DNA from 2 places in the Methylobacter sp. S3L5C genome. Region 1 is predicted to be linked to the other one. Evidence: riboswitches for the same ligand, from Rfam matches in the RefSeq annotation. Region 1 holds a riboswitch; the other holds the start of a gene.
What was found. Region 1 has a riboswitch for cyclic di-GMP ahead of KKZ03_RS08865 (esterase-like activity of phytase family protein). Riboswitches for the same ligand answer to the same signal wherever they lie in the genome.
Positions count from the first base shown of each region.

Region 1 (9,647 bases):
TTCTCCCAAGTCTCCCAGCTTTTAAAGACCGTTGCTATGTCAGTGACAAGGCATTCAAGCCCCAAGGCCTCCGTTTCAGACAGTAAAGGTTTCAGTAGTTTGGTTAATGCTTCTGGTGAATCTGTCAGTTTTAGCGGCACTTGACACGATATTTCAGATAAGGGATAGAAAAAAGTTCGCCAATAATCGCGTACAACTTGATTTAGCAGTTCCGTATCATCGGTATTGACCTCTTGACGAAACAGACTGCCACTATCAAAAGCATGTTGCTGCAACATTCGATTACACCAGCCATGAATAGTGTACACAGCCGATTCGTCCATCCAGTTGGCCGCCAGTTCCAATTGACGGGCACAAGTCGGCCATTTATCAGAATCGTAGCTGTCGCGTAGCGGTTCCAGAAAGTCATCACACTCACTAAACTGGCCACGAAAATAACTGGCAGCTTCGGTAAGACGGTCACGAATACGCTCGCGCAATTCTTTCGTTGCCGCATCAGTAAAAGTCACCACTAAAATATCAGGCGGCAATAAGTTACGACTTGGCAACGTCTTATCTTGATCTTGATCTTGATCTTGACCATGACCAAGGATCAGGCGCACATACAGTGCCGCGATGGTGTAGGTCTTGCCGGTACCGGCGCTGGCTTCAATCAGGCGGGTGCCGGATAACGGAAAATCAAGCGGATTTAATGAGTTTGCGACTGTCATGATTGCGCATCCTGTGCAGTTTGTTGATTGATTTGAGTAAATGCCGCGCCATAAAGCGTTTGAGTCCAAGCCTTAAAATCACCTTGTACCGTCGTCTGGTTTAAATGAGAAAAAGTCGGGAAAAAACGCGCGAGATAGGCATCGTAGGCTACTTCACCTTTGGTCCAGTCATCACCCTGATAGGTAGACTTTGCAATATCCATGGCGTTATCCGGTGATGCGCCCAACCAGGCAAATGCCGTTTTACAGGCAACCGGTAACGGCGCTTGCATACCCAGATACCACGCTGTAACCAGGGTGTTAAGTTGTGCAAAGGCTGCTGTTTGTTCAAGCAGGGCAATTTCAATCACGCAATCAGAACCCATCACCAGTGTCTGTAAATTCATACCTGCTGCACAGCCGGCGAGATGTTGTACCCAGTACGCTAACAGGTTGGGATATTTTATTTTGCCCGTATTGCCCAGTAAGGTTTGCGGCGTCAAGTGAATCAATCCCTGAGTCAGGTCATCGCTATTTTGCCGTAAATTAATTAATTCACCGGTTAGCTGGACAGTGATGTCGTCAGCCAGGACAAAATGTAAATCAATAATACGTGCTTCAATTGCCTTGGGCCATAAAGTCAGCAGTGTCTGGTAGCGCTGCCAAACCTGATTAACGGGATCGGCAATATCCGCATACGCTGCGTGAGCGAAACCGCCGAGCGGGAGTTTACCTTGCCTGGCCATGGTCGTGCGTTGCTGTTCTAAAAAAGTATCAGGATTGTCTGGTGTTTCACTTTGCAAGGCATCCAGTAAATTTTGGCGTAGCACATAGCTTTCCAGTTTGTTAAAGCCAAAAGGTTCGTTATCTTCGCTGGTAATGGTTTCTTGGTCGAAGCCAAACTTGAGGGTGTTATTACAGAAAGTTTTTACCGGTGCTTTCAAAAAACGTCCCAAAGATTGCAGACCCAGCGTCAACGTTTTTTCATAGACAACCGCCGGGGTTGCGTTGGCTAAACTGACTGACGCTGATGGTTCAAACCATTCCCGGGCGTATGTGAACAAGCGCGAATCACGATTTTTGGCCACATACTGTTTACTAAAAGGTTGTAGCGGGTGTTCAACGGTTAAGGCTTTAAGTAACTTCGGTTCGTTATTTTCCAGTTGCCAGCCCAGGGCCAGTGCATCGCGTAACTGACTGATGAGTACTGATGGCGGACGCTCGCTATTATCGCGAATGTTGCGGCCTATCCAACTGATATAAAGTTGTTGTCGTGCCGAAAGCAGGGCTTCCAAAAACAAATAGTGATCATCTTGCCTGCGTGACCGGTCACCGGGACGATACTGCCCGCGTTGACTCATCAGATCAAAGCTTTGTGCGGGTTGACTGCGTGGATAATCGCCGTCATTCATGCCCAGTAAGCAAATCAGTCGAAAAGGGATGGCCCGCATCGGCATCAGTGTACAGAAATTAATCCGGTCACTTAAGAAACGCTGCTGGAGATTGGGTTCATCTACTGTAGCCAGCCATGCTTCACGAACAACGTTTAAGGGTAAAGTATCGTCATCGGTTAAGCCGGCTTGTTCGCAGATTTCTCCCCATCTTGTTAATGAGTGGCCAAGTATCTCCAGCGTTTTTCGTTCTTCCTCGCTGCTGGTGACATCAAAAAAATCTTCCAAAAGCGCTGATAATGTTTCTTGCCAGTCGGTATAATTTTGGCTTTTTCGCAGCAAGTTGGCCTGTTTCTCAAGAGTTTCCAACAGGTATGACAGGCCACCGACCCATTGTGCATCGAGTCCGCCAATTTCATCGTAAGGCTCAATGGCATTAAATGCGATACCGGCCCCCACGGCATAACCGAGCAACATTCTGCGTAAACCAAATTGCCAGGTATTGGCTTCCAGATCTTTAGGCATCGCTACATTTTGCGTGCGTTGTTCTGCATGTAATCCCCAGCGGATGCCGGCTTCTTCAACCCATTGATGCAATTTGGGAATAGCGGCTTCATCAATGGAAAAACGTAGTCTTAGGGCTGGTACTTCAAGCAAGCCCAGAAATTCGCTAACGGCAAAACGCGAGTCAGGCAGATTAAGCAGGGCTTCAGCGGCGACCAGCAAGGGATTTTGACCTCGCTGTTGTTGATCGGCCAGGCTGTAAGGAATGTAGCGGGAATCACCGGACTTGATATTGCCAAATACCGCACGGATATGTGGTGCGTATTTATTGATATCCGGTACCATGACAATGATATCTCGTGGCTTTAAGTTTTCAGCTGAATTAAAGCGGGCTAATAGCTGATCGTGAAGAATTTCGACTTCACGCTGCGGACTATGAGCAATATGAAACATCAGGGAATTATCGACTTCAGGCAGGTCGACAGGCTCGGTAGGTAGCGGTTCCAAATCCAGTATCGATTGTTGTAATTGTTGCAACAGACTGCCTTGTCCGGGTTCGCAGTAATCTTTGAACAGATCAATTTTGCTCTCCGGCCAATGCCAGTTTGCATAAGTTTGGGTATCGTCAAACTGGTCCAGCAAGCGAATATAATCACGTCCTTGTTTACCCCAGGCAGCGAGCAACGGTTGTGCGTGGAGATGTAATTCTTCGTCGGTCAATGCGCTTGTCATACCGGATTTATAAGCTTGGCGACGGCGTTCAGCTTTTAACAGCGCTTTGTCTTCAATAATGTCTGCCCAGTAATGTTGGCAAGGGTTATGAACAAACAAGACTATCTGACAAAATTTGCCCAGTTTGGCTAATACTTCAAGCGACTGCTGGGGTAACGATGACAAGCCAAACACTATTATTCGCCGTGGCATGTCGACAGGACGCTGTTCCTGTGTATCAATTTGAGTCATAAATTGCGTATGAACGGCTGCACGACTGGCGTAGGGCGTATATTGATCGCCTAAATCCGCCAATACTGCCCGCCATAATGCGGCCTGCCAGCGTTGTTGTTCCGGCATGATCTGGCTTTGTCCATGGCTATCACGCAAGCTATCAAGCCCGGCTGCCCAATCGGCAATCCAGTCCGATCGATACACCTGATATTGGTCAAAAAGATCAGCCAGCTGTTCAGCGAGCTGATAGCGTTTGCGGCTGTTGTTATCGACCGCCAAAAATGTCGCCAAAATTTCAAACTCAGGTCGGGTAATCAGCGTCGGCAACAAACGGTACAAGCGCCAGGTCAAGGGCGCTTTTGCCAGCAGTTGTTCTTTGGGAATCTGTGAGCCCAATACCGAACGATAAACAGCCCAGATAAACGCTGAGGGTAATTGCACTTTAATCGCTCCGGCAATACCTAACGCACTATTTTTCGCCAGGCTTTGCTGTAACCATTGCCCCATGCCATTACTTTGCACCAGAAATACTTCATTTTCCAACGGTGCCAAAGGATGTTCGCGCAGCCAGTATTCGACCACATCTCCCAACGCTTCCAGTTTATTGGAGTGAATGACTGCAATGCCGCTGTCCAGCGAGGTTTTGTAGCTTGTTTCTGTCATGAGAATATTTTTTTTATTGGAAAGCATCTTGGTTAAATAAGGGTTTGATATTGTAGGTAACCCTTTTGTCTGTTGTTTTGAGCTTAGGAATGAAATGTACTATTTCTTAGCCATCAAACCACGTTCCTGCTCCAAGGTACCAGAAAACTACCAGTGGATATAAGAAGGTTTGCCGGTAATGGCTTGGTGCCAAAGTGGTTCAATAAAATCCGACCCGCGTTTAAAGGCCGTGATATGTCGCTTTGCATTTTAAAAACATGGTAACAAAGTCAGCATTATCATGGTTTTATCACAACTTGAATGAATCCGTGCCAATAGCGCTAACTGCATAATTTATCTTTGTTTATCTTGGAAATTGAAAATATTCCCTGTGCAGTAATATCGCATACTTTATCGTGGTGTTGGCGGTTAGATTTTAAGAAAGTCTATTGAGGCGTAAAAATCCAATATACCGACAAATTATGACAGTGGTCGATAGCTTTGAGGTTTTAGTACTATTGATCGGTGAACGACATTCAATATTAAAAAATATTGCTTTGGAATTTACGATAGGACGAATTTTTGGTCAACGGTAGTTGATAGTTAACTCATTAAGCACGCTTATGAGCAGAGGATAAAGTGAGATTCAACGATAGGGAGTAACGCTAAAACAGAATAAATTTGGATTTTAGTTATCAGATGCAAAAAATCACATACAACTTTTATTGTAAAAGTGACTATCGCTAACCTGTCATACCGGTTTAATCAAAGCAGATATTTTAGGCTTACGATAGCTCTTAAGAGTCAATAATTTATGCTTTTTTACGTCTTCCAACAAAACCTAATGCTGCCAATGCTGAACTAAACAACCATACAGCAGCAGGCACCGGAACTGCTGATACAGCAAATGATGTTTTACCAGGGCTGGCAATGTCACCACTTAATGATAGGTAGGCACCGTCCAAGTTACCTACAGTAGACAAAGCCCATAGTGAGGCATTGTTGGCTCCCAAGGCAGCAAGACTTCCAGGGATGCCGCTTACGTATTGAGTACGTGGACCTTTCACATTGCCGGTTCCTGCATCGTTATAAGTAAGACGATCAATCAAGGTATTGGTATTATCATAAAGATTAATTTCGTCGGAGCGTCCCAGATTTTGGGTATTGTTTCCGATAACTTTTATGTTGGATGATAAATTCCATTCTGTGCGAAATGCAGTTGCCGTTAATTCAGTTAATATTACCGATTCGCCTGCGCCGATAAGGCCAAAATCCGATAAGGTGACTGAGTTGGGCGCTCTACTAGCGTCATCAAAGCTCCAACCGGCAAAATTAACAGCGGTTGATCCCAGATTAGTAAATTCGATAAATTCTCCAGCATTGGAGTTATACATCCATTCGGTAATTTTAACATTAGTAACGGATGCTTCGGCCGTATTGATTAGGCCGCTCAGCATGGCACCGGCAGCCAACAGTTTAACTATGGTTTTATTGTTCATTTTAATTTCTCAAGCAGGGTTAAAAACCACCACTATATTGTGGTGGTAAGAGTTATTTATTTAAGCACGGACGCGCTTTCTTAACGAAGTCATTAAGCCAAGCAAGCCTGTACCAAACAACCAGGCAGCTGCAGGAACAGGGACAGCAGATATTTGTTGCGCCTGAAAGTTAAGGGCCGTATCGGCAACAGCAAATACATAAAATTGGTTGGCACCGGCGAGGCCAGGGACAAAATCATTGTCGTTGGCAACATATAATGTGTGGAACAATGCGCCGTTGTCATAAATATCCTGACCAAAAGCCAATGCTTCAATCTTGGATGGAACATTGGCACTGTTGATGCCATTGGCATTAAGTTTAGCGGCTACGTCAAGAAACAAGGTTTTTGGAATTGCTGCAGCGCCTAATGCCGAAGAGCCAGTCATACCGCTAACTTCAGTTGCACCTGTGAGGTCAATTTTATACAGCTGTTTGACGACAGCGTTACTGCCATCTCCCAAGCCTTTGCCATCACGCTCATCGATCAAAAACTCATGGTTGTTGATGGCGATAATTTCACTGGCACCTGAACCGTTTGTTAGTTTATAGGCGTATTCATGAGTCGCTTCGCTTGCGATGTCAATAGTCACAATACGAATGCTTTTACCGCCACCCTCCTGTCCCAACGCCGCTTGCATGATACCTACCAGCATGGTGCCGTCCGGAGTAATGGCTAAACCTTCCATGCCCTTGTTGGTAACTCGGCCGCTGGTTGTGTTATTAGCTATCTCGGTAGCGCCAATCGGATTCAGATTTGCAACGGCCAAATTGGCAGGCAGCGCAAAAGATTTAATGCGCTCACCGGTTGCACGGTCAAACTGGTTGACATAAGGACCGTATTCATCGGAAATAAATACGCTCTTGCCGTCATTGGAAACACGTACGCCTTCAGGATCGAAGCGGGCATTGCTGGGGTTTGCTGAAGTGGAATCAGTTACGCCCAGTGCATTGGCAGAACCATAATTATCAGAACGACCGGTGAAATAATTGGTGTTGTTGGTTGTATTCAGTATTGGTGCGCCGGAACCTAAGGGAGCGCCATTTATTTGGTTACCCAAGCCTGCACCAGTGCCATAATTTAGCGTTGTGGCGCTAGACAACAAAGTGGTTGCTGTTAATGTTGGCGTAAGGTTATAAGCCAAACCAGTACCTGATGTATTGGCAGTTAAATCCAGAGTTATGGTATGGAAACGTGCAATATAAGAAGATGTGTCGTCTATTTGGCTGTTGTACGCCGTTGCATTAGGTCCGCGATCTGGCGTCGCAATAAAAGTATTTCCGCCTGCGTAAGCAAGTCCGGAACCGATACCACCCAGGAAATTACCTGCTATACCGTTTTCAAGCAAGCCTGTTAAGCCTGACAAATCGGTATTAACGCCGGCAGAACTGCCACTCAAGCTGCCAATAGCGATTAATTGGCCTGACGTTATTGCTGCATGCGCTGAAGTAGCGGCACAAAGTGAGGCTATGATAGCCGAAAGTAACAGTTTTTTATGCATCGTAAATCCTAAAAGGTTTGTAAGCGTGGGATACTCAATTAGGTGGTAACCCGGCTATCTCGTCTTTTAGACCCGCAGTTTTCTGTCCCCGCTTCACAACGGGTTTAGCTTTGACACAAACTTTATTTTGACAGACAGTTATGTCATTTTAATGACATGAAATTACAAATTTACGGCATCAATTAAGAGAGCATAGATGCTTGATAAAAAGACAAAAATTAACACTGCTTACGACTAAGCACGATAAATTATCCAGGCTTGGTAAAGTATTGAGCTCTAAAAAACCCCAAGATTTTGTATCAAAAAAATTACAATTTTGTTTAGATTTGGTCTTAATGTAATACATGTGTATCTCATGTGTATTTCATACTTATGTTATTGAATAAATGGCTTTATTTAATAATATAGTTTTTATATGTCTTTAATGCTGCTGTCATTTTTCTTCGGTATAAACTATTTTCCGGTTAATAGTTACCGGACATACTCAATAATTTTATTAGCCAGGAAAAGACCATGTTTAAAATGAGAAAATCTGTTGCAGCTGTTGCTGCAATATTGGCTGGTATGCCTTTGATGGCATCCGCTGTTACAGGCCCCAGCACGACTACAGCGCCTTATCTGCTTCCATTGGCTACTGCTCCAGGTTGGGCAGTAACTTCAATCCTGACTACTGGAAACGTAGTGGGTGGTTATACTATGGGCGGTCTTCCTGACGGTTTAGGTGCTTTTGATAACAATGATGGTACTTTTACCGTATTGATGAATCATGAGTGGAATAATACTGTCGGTTCTGCGCACACGCACAATCCTGATGCGACTAAAGGCGGTGCTTATGTGTCTAAATGGGTCATTGATAAAGCTACTTTAGCCGTACAAAGCGGTGGGGATTTGATCACTAAAGTTTATGGTTGGGATAACGGATTTCAACAATCACAGGCAGTTTCTAATCTGACTACTACGTTTAGTCGTTTCTGCTCTGCCGACCTGCCTGCTGCGAGCGCTTTGTTTAATAGACATCTTTCCTAAATACAGCCATAGCGTAAGTTAACAAGAGCAGCCACTAAATTCCATGTCAAGGAGTAATGCTTGTGTTTGCCCCGATAAACATCTTTGGCAATCCTGAAAATTTTGCATCGGCGATTAACATGCTCAATAAAAATACGCTGTTTTGATAGTGCCTTATTATCGGCTTTGTCTTCTGCCGAAAGCGGTTGGCCTTTTTTCTTTTTAACCGGTAGAGTCGAGTTCTGATGGTGTTTCTTTATCCCTTGGTATCCGGAATCCGCCAACAACAGGGCATCAGGATGTAACAATAGACGGCTATCTTTGAAGATCGAAAAATCATGCTGTTGACCTTTACCTATCACTACGGAGAGTATAGTCATCGTCAATAGGCAGATCACGAGTTGGACTTTGATCGTGTGGCGTTTTTTTTCCTGAAAAGTACGCTTTCTGGTTTTTAACAGGGCGCTCGATAGGCTGCTCCGAAACATCAATGACCACGGTAGCTGCGGGATCTTCCAACAGTGCTTTGCGGTTGGGCAGTTTTTCGATTTTGATCAATAGTCTTACAGTGCGAGTATAGATTTTATGGCAATACGATTCGCTGATGTCGAAGACCGCAGCCAGATTTATCAACGTCGGATAGTGACGAAGATAATAGAGTGTCAGTAACAAGCGGTCTTCCAAAGCCATCTTGGAGTCTTTTCGTCCCCGTCTAGTCAGTGGATTAAGGACTTTTTGTTCGTCCAGGTAAGTCACCAGCTTACCGTGAAGATGCAGAAAATCTTCTGGTGACAGGCCGACAGTCCTTAAAAATTCTTCAGGCTTGTGTCTTGGCAATTGGGCATAAGGAGTCATGGCTATCCGTGTTTTCAGAGGTAGATCGCTATTTTAACCCTATCAAAGCCAAATTCTATGTCAATTATTTAGGAAAGATGTCTAATGTAGCAACAGGTATGGGTACTCAAGCAAAATTGTTCATGACTGGTGAGGAAGGCGGCAGCACGGGTTGGGCACAAGCAACAGTAGTTACCGGTTTAGACGCTGGCAGCAGTTACACATTGGGTAAATTTAATTTGGCAACCAACGGTTCTGGTGGAACGGCTGTTGGCGGTTGGGAAAATATTTTAATTAATCCTTTCTCACAGGATAAAACCATTGCCATCGGTACCAACGATGGCGGTACTGGTGTCATGAATAATACGGTTGGTGTGTATGTAGGTACGAAAACTAATACCGGTTCTGAAGTTGATAAAGCCGGTTTGAATAACGGTAATCTGAAGTTTGTTAATGTTACCGGTAATGCTCTTGAAATCGCTAATGGCACTACACGTGCCACCAATATCGTTGATGGTGCGGCGTTTACTTTAAGCGATACGGCGACTACATTTTCTCGCCCTGAAGATGGTACCTGGAGTGCTGATGGTAGCAAGTTC
Region 1 is NZ_CP076024.1:1,944,963-1,954,609, forward strand. It holds gene recB (exodeoxyribonuclease V subunit beta) at 1-710, opposite strand, end outside; gene recC (exodeoxyribonuclease V subunit gamma) at 707-4,192, opposite strand; gene KKZ03_RS08860 (lamin tail domain-containing protein) at 4,984-5,670, opposite strand; gene KKZ03_RS08865 (esterase-like activity of phytase family protein) at 5,731-7,209, opposite strand; cyclic di-GMP riboswitch class I at 7,251-7,328, opposite strand; gene KKZ03_RS08870 (hypothetical protein) at 7,723-8,235, shown strand; gene KKZ03_RS08875 (transposase family protein) at 8,232-8,612, opposite strand; gene KKZ03_RS08880 (transposase family protein) at 8,566-9,069, opposite strand; gene KKZ03_RS08885 (hypothetical protein) at 9,147-9,647, shown strand, end outside.

Region 2 (9,647 bases), 300 kb from region 1:
AATCTTAAACCAACAATTATGTAGACTGTATTAAGTACCTTTTTTATAAAAAGGTACTATGGCACACCCTGCGAAAATAAAACGCAAAAAAAACCAGCCGTTCTAAAAACGACTGGTTTTCTTCGATTCGGTAATCCGTTACCTTAACTCAGGATTGCCCTGACTTTTATCCCGTTAAAACTTATAAACCTGCAACAGATTTGTTATAAGTTACTGGTGCACGACAATTATCCAATGCAACAGCAGAAGATGGCGTGTGTGAATAAGGGTTAACCGGCAAGCTGGCATTGAATATACCGGTTGTTACTGGGGTATTCGCTTTTGGATTGGCCAAATAAGCACCGTTACCAAAACCATGTGACAAGCCAGAACCCGAATTGATCGAACCCATTACCGCAGGTACCGTTGACGCTTTAATAATCGCATCAATGGTTGTTTTCAGGCCGGCTTCAGAAAATCTTGCATGAGCAGTATTGTATTGGAATGTATTTTCAAACCAGTCCAGATAATCACCTTTAACAACGTTAACCAACGTAGGCGCAACACCGTTGATTCTTACGAATTCAAAATTTGCGTCTTTTTTCTCTAAAGCTTGTGCACCGATAGCCCAACGAAATGTTTTAGGAGCAGTACCCGTTATATATGGATTAGTAAAGCCATCACCAGCGGTATCGACACCCAAATTCAGATCTTTCAAACAAGCAGTAACGCGACCAGAAGTTGAGTTCTCATGAATTAACGTGACTAAAGATGATTCTGTTTTAGTACCTGTATTACCGTTTAGGCCATCATTTCCAACAGCCGGAGGAGTAGTAGATGAAGCCGTAGTACAAGGATAATTTAAGGCAAAATTATTTAATTGCGCTTGTGTACCTGAGCCATTTTCACGACGGCAGACATGTGTCGTAGCGTTGGCAGGTGCATCAGCTGCTTGATTAGCTGATGCCCATGCTGCTAAACCAAGAGGTGCAGTTACACCAGGAATAGTGACCATTAATTTGTTCCAGTTATTCCAATCACCTTTAATCAGGGAAGCAATTTCCTGTTTTGACAAGCTGGGCATACAAGCAGCATTTGTCACATCGCCCACAATGCAAGTTGTACCAGATACTGGATCAGCAACTGGAATAGTATGCATGGCAAGTTGAGCACCTTGTAACGCTCTGTATAAATGCATGCTTACCGGGACACCAAACACAACTGCAGCGCCAGGTGTTACCGTTAACTTGGCAACATCCGCAGCTGTTACATTAGCAAACAGGGTGACATTATTAGTTTTTAAAGGAGCATTTAACCCTTGAAATTGCGCAGGATCGACATCAGAAACACCGACATCAGGAACAACCAATTGGTTATTTCCGGCAGTACCTGTTGTATAAGCACAAGTAATACTGGTTAATGTACCGGCAGCAGCAGGTGCTACACCAGTACAGTTTGTTGAGTTAACTTTTAAGAACTCGATAGTAGCACCGGCAGTATCGCCATTAGCTTCAGCAATGATTGGGCTAACGCCATAACCAGAACCGCCTTCATCACGCTTGTAAATTAATAAGTTAGCTTTGCCAGTGGCCAATGTTAAACCGGTCGCTGTTGTTGATTGCGTGCACAAATAAGCTTTTTGTGTCGCACCGTCAATATTGTCTTTAAATTTCCAGATAGGCTGGCTAACGTCACAAATTTGATCTGCAGCAACACCCGCACCTGTTAATACTTTTTCTATAAAAGTACCGGCCGCTGAAGCGCCAGACATATATACCACACGGGTATCGCCAGCTGCGCTGGTATCATAAACAGGAAAGTTGTTAGCATCAACGGTAATCGCTTGCGCGTTTCCCGCCAATAATGCAGCCGAAATGGCAGCACCCAGGATTAAATTTTTTTTCATTTTAGCCTCTCAATTAAAAAACATCAGAAACGACTGCATTAAAACAATGCAGCCGTCACAGGATTTATACAACCATTTATTTACGACGATTTAAACGCAACATACCCATCAAACCAGCGCCAAAAAACCATACTGCAGCAGGCAATGGCACAGCGGATATTGGAGCAGGAGCAGAAAAAGACAATGTATTACCCGCCAATGTCCATGATCCGGCAAACTGCTCTACGTGTGACTCTAGCTCGTCTCCTGCTGCATTAGGAACATTAGTGGCATGAAAAAAAGCTAACGCAGAGCCGTAAGCACCGGCAGCCTTAGCACCAGTTTGAAGGCCAAATGCATTATCAAAGTCTTTAAATTGTCCGGTATTTGCTATACTGCCATCATTAACAACTTTAGAGATATCAAAACCGGAAGCGTTAACTTCACCCGCTTGGATTTGAAAATTACTAACTAATGCGTCAATAGTATCAGTTAGCACCAAACCACCGACTGCACTTGAGGTAAGCAAAACATCAGGATTAACATTGCTGCCCACTATCAGCGCATAACTAGTAGTCGCAGCATTAAAGCCTGCAGCACCTTTAAAACCAGATGTCCATACGGCATCTAAAGACAGATCGTGAGTATAGGCATAAGTAGAGTTGCTAGCCGCTGCTATAAAAGCATCGATAGTCAAACCCGTATTCAAAGAGTACGTGTTTTTGCTGCTAGAATCATAAACCGACATAAACAGTTCTGAATCGCCATTATGAACAGAGATATTCGCATTAGCAGAACCAGCAGCTATCATTAACGCCGCAACGAGTAAAGTTTTGTTAAATTTTTTCATTTGTTAATACCAATTATGTTTAAAATTAAAATTCGCATAATGTGGCGGCCCAGCCATCTTAAAACATTTGTAATCTTTCAAGACCTGTAGCTTTCCGTCCCCGCTTCGCAACGGGTTTAGCTTTTACACTTTCTTTGTTACCAATATATTATTCACTGCTTTATTGCCAAGCAGTTAAGCTCCCGCTACCATAAATCTATTTCTTTACTGCTGAATACTGAATCAAGAATAAAGCGCTGTTGCTGCTTCTGTCAGTATGGTCAGTGCCTTCCCTTGCTTAACCGGCATCTGCTCCAGATGCTTTCAACGTGGAGCTAGTATCCCATATCGGTTCAATCTTTTGGATTACAAAACAGTGACAGTTGCTGACAATGTAATACACTTGTATGACAACTTCATTACTCTATATATTAATCTTGCAATACACTTACTCGGGCAGTGATAAAACAAGTCCTTTGCTTTGCAGTTGCCTAGTTGGGTTTGGTAAAAAGCTGTCCATGTCAACACAATTAGTATGGTAAAAGGATGACTTATTGATTAAATGTATGCTTTGTTATAAAGCTGTCACAATAATCAACTATATTTAATAATAATCAGACTTTAATGTAATTTCTGAACTTTACTAATACCAGCAGTTGAAATATGTCATCATCACCAGGAATTACTGAAGGCGATAAAAAACAAATCGTTTCAATGCGTTTAAACAATCATGATAGGAATGCTATCCAAACCATGGCGTCTCGTCTATTTGTAAGAGAAGCAGAACTTTATCGCTTTGCCGTTAGTAATCTTTTAAACCGCATGTACCAATTACACGACATGGATTGCACTGGCAGTGACTTACTGCCTTTATTTATTGAGTTTAGGGAAGAATTAAACCAGAATTTGGGCTTAAAAAAACAACAACTTTTTAAGATTATCAACAATGGCAATGCCAATCCCGATAAATTTGTGGCCATGGCTGACATAGAATTAATTCTGCTTCCACAACATTTGGTACGCCAACGTTTATTGCAAATAGATGCCGCACTGGCTTTTAAACAACTGGATATTAATACCTGGCTTAAAAGTTATTTTATAGCGAAATATAGCCTGCCTGAATTTATCAAGGAAGATCTTGATACTGCCGAAGCTGAAGTAGAGTTAGTGTTGGTTACTAAATAAAAAGTTTTTAGTCCACAAAAAGCACGAAACATGTACCCTGCTTGTTTCATTCGCAATGGAGGTCAGGCTTGTAAATATAGCCTCCCCCTTGTTAAAGACCATAGGCATCTACACAACTTCTCCTCATAATAAAAACAATGAGTTGTAGAAGCGCCAAGCTCCCTCTCTTGTTGGAGAGGGCTGGGATGACGACTGCACGGATGCAGCACAATGCAGGAGCAATTGCCGAGGAGAATAAAATCAAGCAGTTACATACCCCTCATCTCAACCTTCTCCCTTTGAAGAAGGAGCAGTAAGACTTGTGTATATACCTATGGTTAAAGACGCATTATTATATTTTTATAATTAAAGCAACCCGTCTATTTACTTGATGTTTCTTTTTTACCGCTTAAAAAATCAGCCTAATTGCTTGAAGTACTTTTATAAATCCTTATTTCATTAGAAAAATCGCTTGAAGTGTTTTGTTAATTTCTCGAAAAATTAGCACAATTGCTTGCGGTGTTTTGCTAATTTCTCAAGTAATCAGCATAAAAAACCAAGGTTTGTTGCCATAGACAAAAGCTATAAAACTCAAAGTTTCAATTTTTTACGAATTTTTATGCTTGTTTACAGTATTTATTTTACCAATCATACAAAAAGGTGGATATGGCACGCCTTACGCACTGTTTAGTTACACAATTAATTTGTAAATTCGTGAAGCTTATTTACTACTGGTTATCTTAATAAGTATGAATGCAAAAATGCACTACTTTATGTTGGCCCACCTTCACTGCCATTAAGTTAAGCCCCGCTAATACCTTGTAGTTCCTGTTCATTAATTTCAAAGCATTGCATGGCGGAAACAAGCTGAACCCAAAGGCTTTTCAGGGTGGGATGGTTTTTAGCCTTCATGAAGTCTTCTCGAAAGCGAGTATTCAACGTCATCAATTGATGAATGAGGTGTGCCATTTGCATGAATTGGAAGTAATTTTTAAGGGCACAATAACTTTTCCTGGCGTATTGATGTTCCATGCCATAGCCACCGTTTTTAAGGGTATTGAAGCCTTCATTCTCGATTTTCCAGCGCAAGCGTCCAGTCCGACTGGTGTCAGCAATATTGCTAGCATTGATGGGTAAATCAGTGATGTGGACAAAACGCGTAGTTTTTAGCGCCTCTTCGAGTACTTCTGTTTTTGTCGATCTGATGGTCTCTTTGCACGCCAGCCAATTTAACGTATGCCCTTTATAATCTACCGCCGTCACCCACTGAAATACCTGCTCTACGGTTTTGCCAGCGGGCAGATAGCACAGGTCCTGGCGGGTATTCTTGCTTTGCAGTGCCTGTAATTCCATAACTTCCTCCCAAACGGAGGTTAGGTTGCCGTCCTTAAAGGTCACGCAGTAATGCCATTGATTGGCTTTGCAAATAGCGAAAAAACCTTCATAGGGATATAAGCCATCCGCGAGTATCAGTATGGGCAGGCGTGGATAAACTTTCTTTAGTGTGGTTGCCAGACGGATGAAGCCCTTACGCTCACAATCTTGTTTGTCATACTCACCATCCTCGGGATTTTCAAGCCACTCAGTGGCGATGGATATGCTGAATCCGTTCGGGGTAATCAGCCTTGCTTCCAAGACTGAATGAAAGTAAGTGGTTTTACCATTTTTTGACGTACGCTGCAGGCATTGCTCATCACGTTGATGGTCATAACTACCCATCCCACTTGCATCAACCGCAATTCGAAACCAATGCCCACGGTAACGACTGTTATGGAAGGTTTTGCGTTGAATCAAAACCTGAATCATCTGGTGCTTCAATTGTTCAATTTGAAAAATATCTAACAAGTCCATGACCTTCTGCACGGAATCACCATGGGGCATGAAAAAACCGAATAGACGCCGGTAATTCTGCTTGAATTGTAGATTCTCACGGCACTGGTTGTATTGATTACGAGAACCCGATTTAAACAGGAACATCGCCAAGCATGCAGTCAGGTGAGCGGCCAACTCATAAGTTGAAGTTTTCTTACGACAATCATCCACCGCTCGCATCCACTCAAACAGCTCGGGAAAGTGTTGGCAAATGGTGGAGTACATTTCATGCACAAGTTGCTTTTTCTTCTGCTGCTGGCTAGTGATGGTCTCTTGCCTGGCTGCCGCAGCACGTTGCTTAGCTTTTTTTATTCGACGTTGGACGTAGATCTGGTTTGGTTTGAACGTTTTTTCATTGAAAGTATGATTTTAATGGTGAAATTAATGGAAAATCACTCATTATTCATTAAAACAGCAAGAAAAATTAAATTTTAACACTCAGCAACTGATTGATTTATAAGTTCTACTAGAACGCTCTGAATTGCTGCCGCCTTAGTGACTCAGCAACAATTTGGCGGTTACTGTGCCTTTGTTGGTTTGTTCCCGATTAATGCTAATTTGATCAACCGTGATGGCATGCTTTGTTTCCAGCACCGCCAGCCAAAGGGTTAGTTTATCGAAGGCAATATTTTCAAGCCACAAGGTCACTTTGTCGGCGCCTTCAGGAATCATGCGTTTGATGGCGGACTTTATGTCCAACTCATTACTGCTAGTATCAATAACGGTCATTATCGATTGCCCCTCTATACTATCAACCCCCGTGTCCTGTTGATTTTTACGTAACGTTGTAACTTCCAGGCTGGTCTTTTTTATAGCGTGATAAATCCGCTGCTGGGCATTAATTTTTTGTTCAAGCAGGATTTTTTCTGCGGCTATCGGCGCAATAACTAATTGATATAAAGCATAAAACACGATAAAAACAACAACGCCGACGGACAACAAGCGCTCTCTTGGCGACAGGGCTTCCAGGCGCTGCAGAAACTCATTTTTGTTTAATTTCAAGGTGTGCCTCCACGCCATTTGGGCCAGCTTCTGCGGACTGAACTTTTACTGATAAGGCATTTTTGCTTTCAAGCTGCTGCTTAAGTTGTTCAATTTGACTAATATCTGTGGCGATAAGCTGCAATTGCATTAGGTTGTTTATAAAATCCAGTTGCTGTAACTTAAAATCCGGGTTTGTGCCAAGCATTTCACCGGTCTGATATAACAGCTGCATAAATTGACTGCCCTGCCCTACGCTGTGTTTTTTTAGTTCAGTGACCTGCTGATCTGCCTGCACGTTGATATTAACAATCCGTTTTATCTCGGGAAAAGTTTGCTTAAACAGTTCTAATGTCTTTGTTTCCAGTGCTGCCAGTTCTGTATTTTGGTGCCAATAACCGGTTATCAAGGTGCCGATTTGTAGCAGTACAGCAAGCAGAATAACTCCTAACGCAGGCAACCACTCTTGCCAGTGCCAGTCCATTGTGTTTTTACGGCCAAAAACACCCGTTAACAAATTAAATTCACCACCCAACTTTACTGCACCGGCCTGTAAAAATGGTAAAACTGCCTCCAGTTTATGATGATCCTTGGTGATGGGTACGTCTAAAAACCACTGTGCAGGCTCATTAACCTCCCAGACTTGTAACCCATACAACTCCGGATTTTCTGTTAGCAACTTATCCAGCATCGTCGGTAATACCTCAACATCAATACCGCCACCCAGCCATTGCCCATTCCGTAAAATGGCATTGTGCCGATCAATAACAAGTGAACAACTCTCAGCCTGATAAGGCAGGCACAAGGTTTCCGGATAAACGCTGTTGATATTTATGCCGGCTTCCTTAAAACTCGACAGACAATTTTGCAGCTTGACCTGATTGATTGCCGCGACATAAACGGTGTCTTTGGACGGCCGATGCCAGACCAGATGATAAGTGTCTACGTCATCGGCAAGCAAATCTTCAAGCGCAAAAGGCAGTGCTTTTTTAATTTGACTGTTACTTTTAACCGGTAAATCGACTGCCAGCAACAAGATCTCTGCTGCCGGCAATAATAAGGTAATCGCTGTATTGCCGGCACTGACCGCCAAATCCTGCAACGTTCCCTGTTGTACTGCAGACGACGTAACATCATTTACAATCAGCCATTGAACATCCGCATCTTGTTGATTAATCAGTCTGGCTATAATTTTCTCAGCCATCCAGTAAACTCCTGCGCATCCGCTTGCTTATTTTAACCTTGCCATCGGCATTGCGTTGTATTTGTGACTGGAACGTTAATGCATTTTTCCCCATGTCGATTTGTCCTGATAATAAAAAATGGTTACTGACCACGCTCAAACTGGTTTTGTTGACACTAATACCAGCCATCGCTTCGTCTTTTAAAAACTCTTCCACTTTTTTAAAAGGTTTACCACTGGCTCTAAAGATGGATTCGGCTTCATCTTTTTTTATGTCCTTGGTCATGCAACGCAAAACCACAGCACTGGCCGTATTAACATTAACGGGTTGATAGCCCTCGGCCACATAAATATAGGGCAATAATTTTTCGTAATCTGTTTGAGTGATACCTTGTACCCGCAACAATTCGCTCACCTCTGCAAACGGGCTATTAGCACTACGGTAGGCCGGCACGAGCTTGGTATAAATTTCGTCTTCAGCACCGTTTGGATAACGCATTTCCATGTCAGGATCCATCCAATCCAGCATGGCGTCAACCAACTCGGGCTTTATATCAAGATTGGTTAACAAGCGCTTTAAGCGTTGAACGTCATCATCACTGGGTTTATCATCGACCAGTAAATTATTGATATTAATCCTGCCTTGCAACTCAATGATATCGGCTTTAATGTTCCCTTCTGGAATCGTTGAAAACAGCGGTTTACTCCAATGATCAGTAAGCGCGTCGTATTGATTGGTGGAAAAATCAATGTTAAGCTGATTTCCTGCCCAAGCTTCAAGCCCATGCACATACTCCCACGCTTGGCTTGAGCGCAACTGATTTTCGGTTCTGCGTATATCCATCTGCCGGTCACTGGACATTGATACCAACGAAACCGTAACAACCGCCAGTACCAGCATGACCGTAATCAGGGCAATGCCCCGCTGCGTGTTTGGCATCCTGAGTTTTTGCAGTGTCATTGATGCAATAAAAACAAACGCTGAATACTACCCAAACCGGCCAGCTTAAAACTGACTTCAAGCGCATCAGGACTTCCGCCACTGCCATTAAACGGCAACCAGGTTTGTGATTCTTCACTGTAAAAATTTATAGTAACTTGCTCGACTGTCATCAGTTTTCTACGTCGGTATTGTGTTTGCTGTGTTCTGTCCGGCAAGCTCCAAACCTGTCGATACAAGGCACCCTTTTCAAAACGGTAACTGACTCTATGCAAGCTATTGACTGCGCCATTACCAGAACCTACCGGCACACTGCGGGTAAACGCTAAAATCTCGTTTCCACGACCGCCACTAAAAGCGGGTTCTGGACTACCAAATTCATCCCTGATAGGCCGGTTGATTGCCTGACTTAAATCTTCATTAAGCAAATACAAAGTGGTTTGCAATTGCGCCATCTGTTGAGACCTGGGTTCTGTAGCGGCACGCGCCATAAGTACGGCTGCCAAACCGGCATAAGCCATCATCGACATCACCGCAAAGATGGCCAGCGCTATCAATATTTCCAGCAAGGTAAAGCCTTGTTGTTGATTTTTTCTATATTGCACTGACTGATTTTTCTCTATCACTACTGAACATTCCTTGTAGGGCGTGCCTCGCTACCTTAAAAGCTAGAATTCTCATCAATTTTTACTGACATCGCTGATTAAACCAAAAAGAGCCGTTTTGTCACCTTCCAAAAAAACCTCAATACGGTAACGCCACACCCCTGAAATAACGGCTTTATTTCGTTTGATTTGCCAATACCAACGTCGCC
Region 2 is NZ_CP076024.1:2,246,766-2,256,412, reverse strand. It holds gene KKZ03_RS10110 (hypothetical protein) at 182-1,885, opposite strand; gene KKZ03_RS10105 (VPLPA-CTERM sorting domain-containing protein) at 1,962-2,714, opposite strand; cyclic di-GMP riboswitch class I at 2,755-2,845, opposite strand; gene KKZ03_RS10100 (hypothetical protein) at 3,357-3,878, shown strand; gene KKZ03_RS10095 (hypothetical protein) at 4,659-5,954, opposite strand; gene gspM (type II secretion system protein GspM) at 6,222-6,731, opposite strand; gene gspL (type II secretion system protein GspL) at 6,712-7,914, opposite strand; gene gspK (type II secretion system minor pseudopilin GspK) at 7,907-8,833, opposite strand; gene gspJ (type II secretion system minor pseudopilin GspJ) at 8,851-9,459, opposite strand; gene gspI (type II secretion system minor pseudopilin GspI) at 9,514-9,647, opposite strand, start outside.
Region 2: another riboswitch for cyclic di-GMP. It lies ahead of KKZ03_RS10105 (VPLPA-CTERM sorting domain-containing protein); the one in region 1 lies ahead of KKZ03_RS08865 (esterase-like activity of phytase family protein).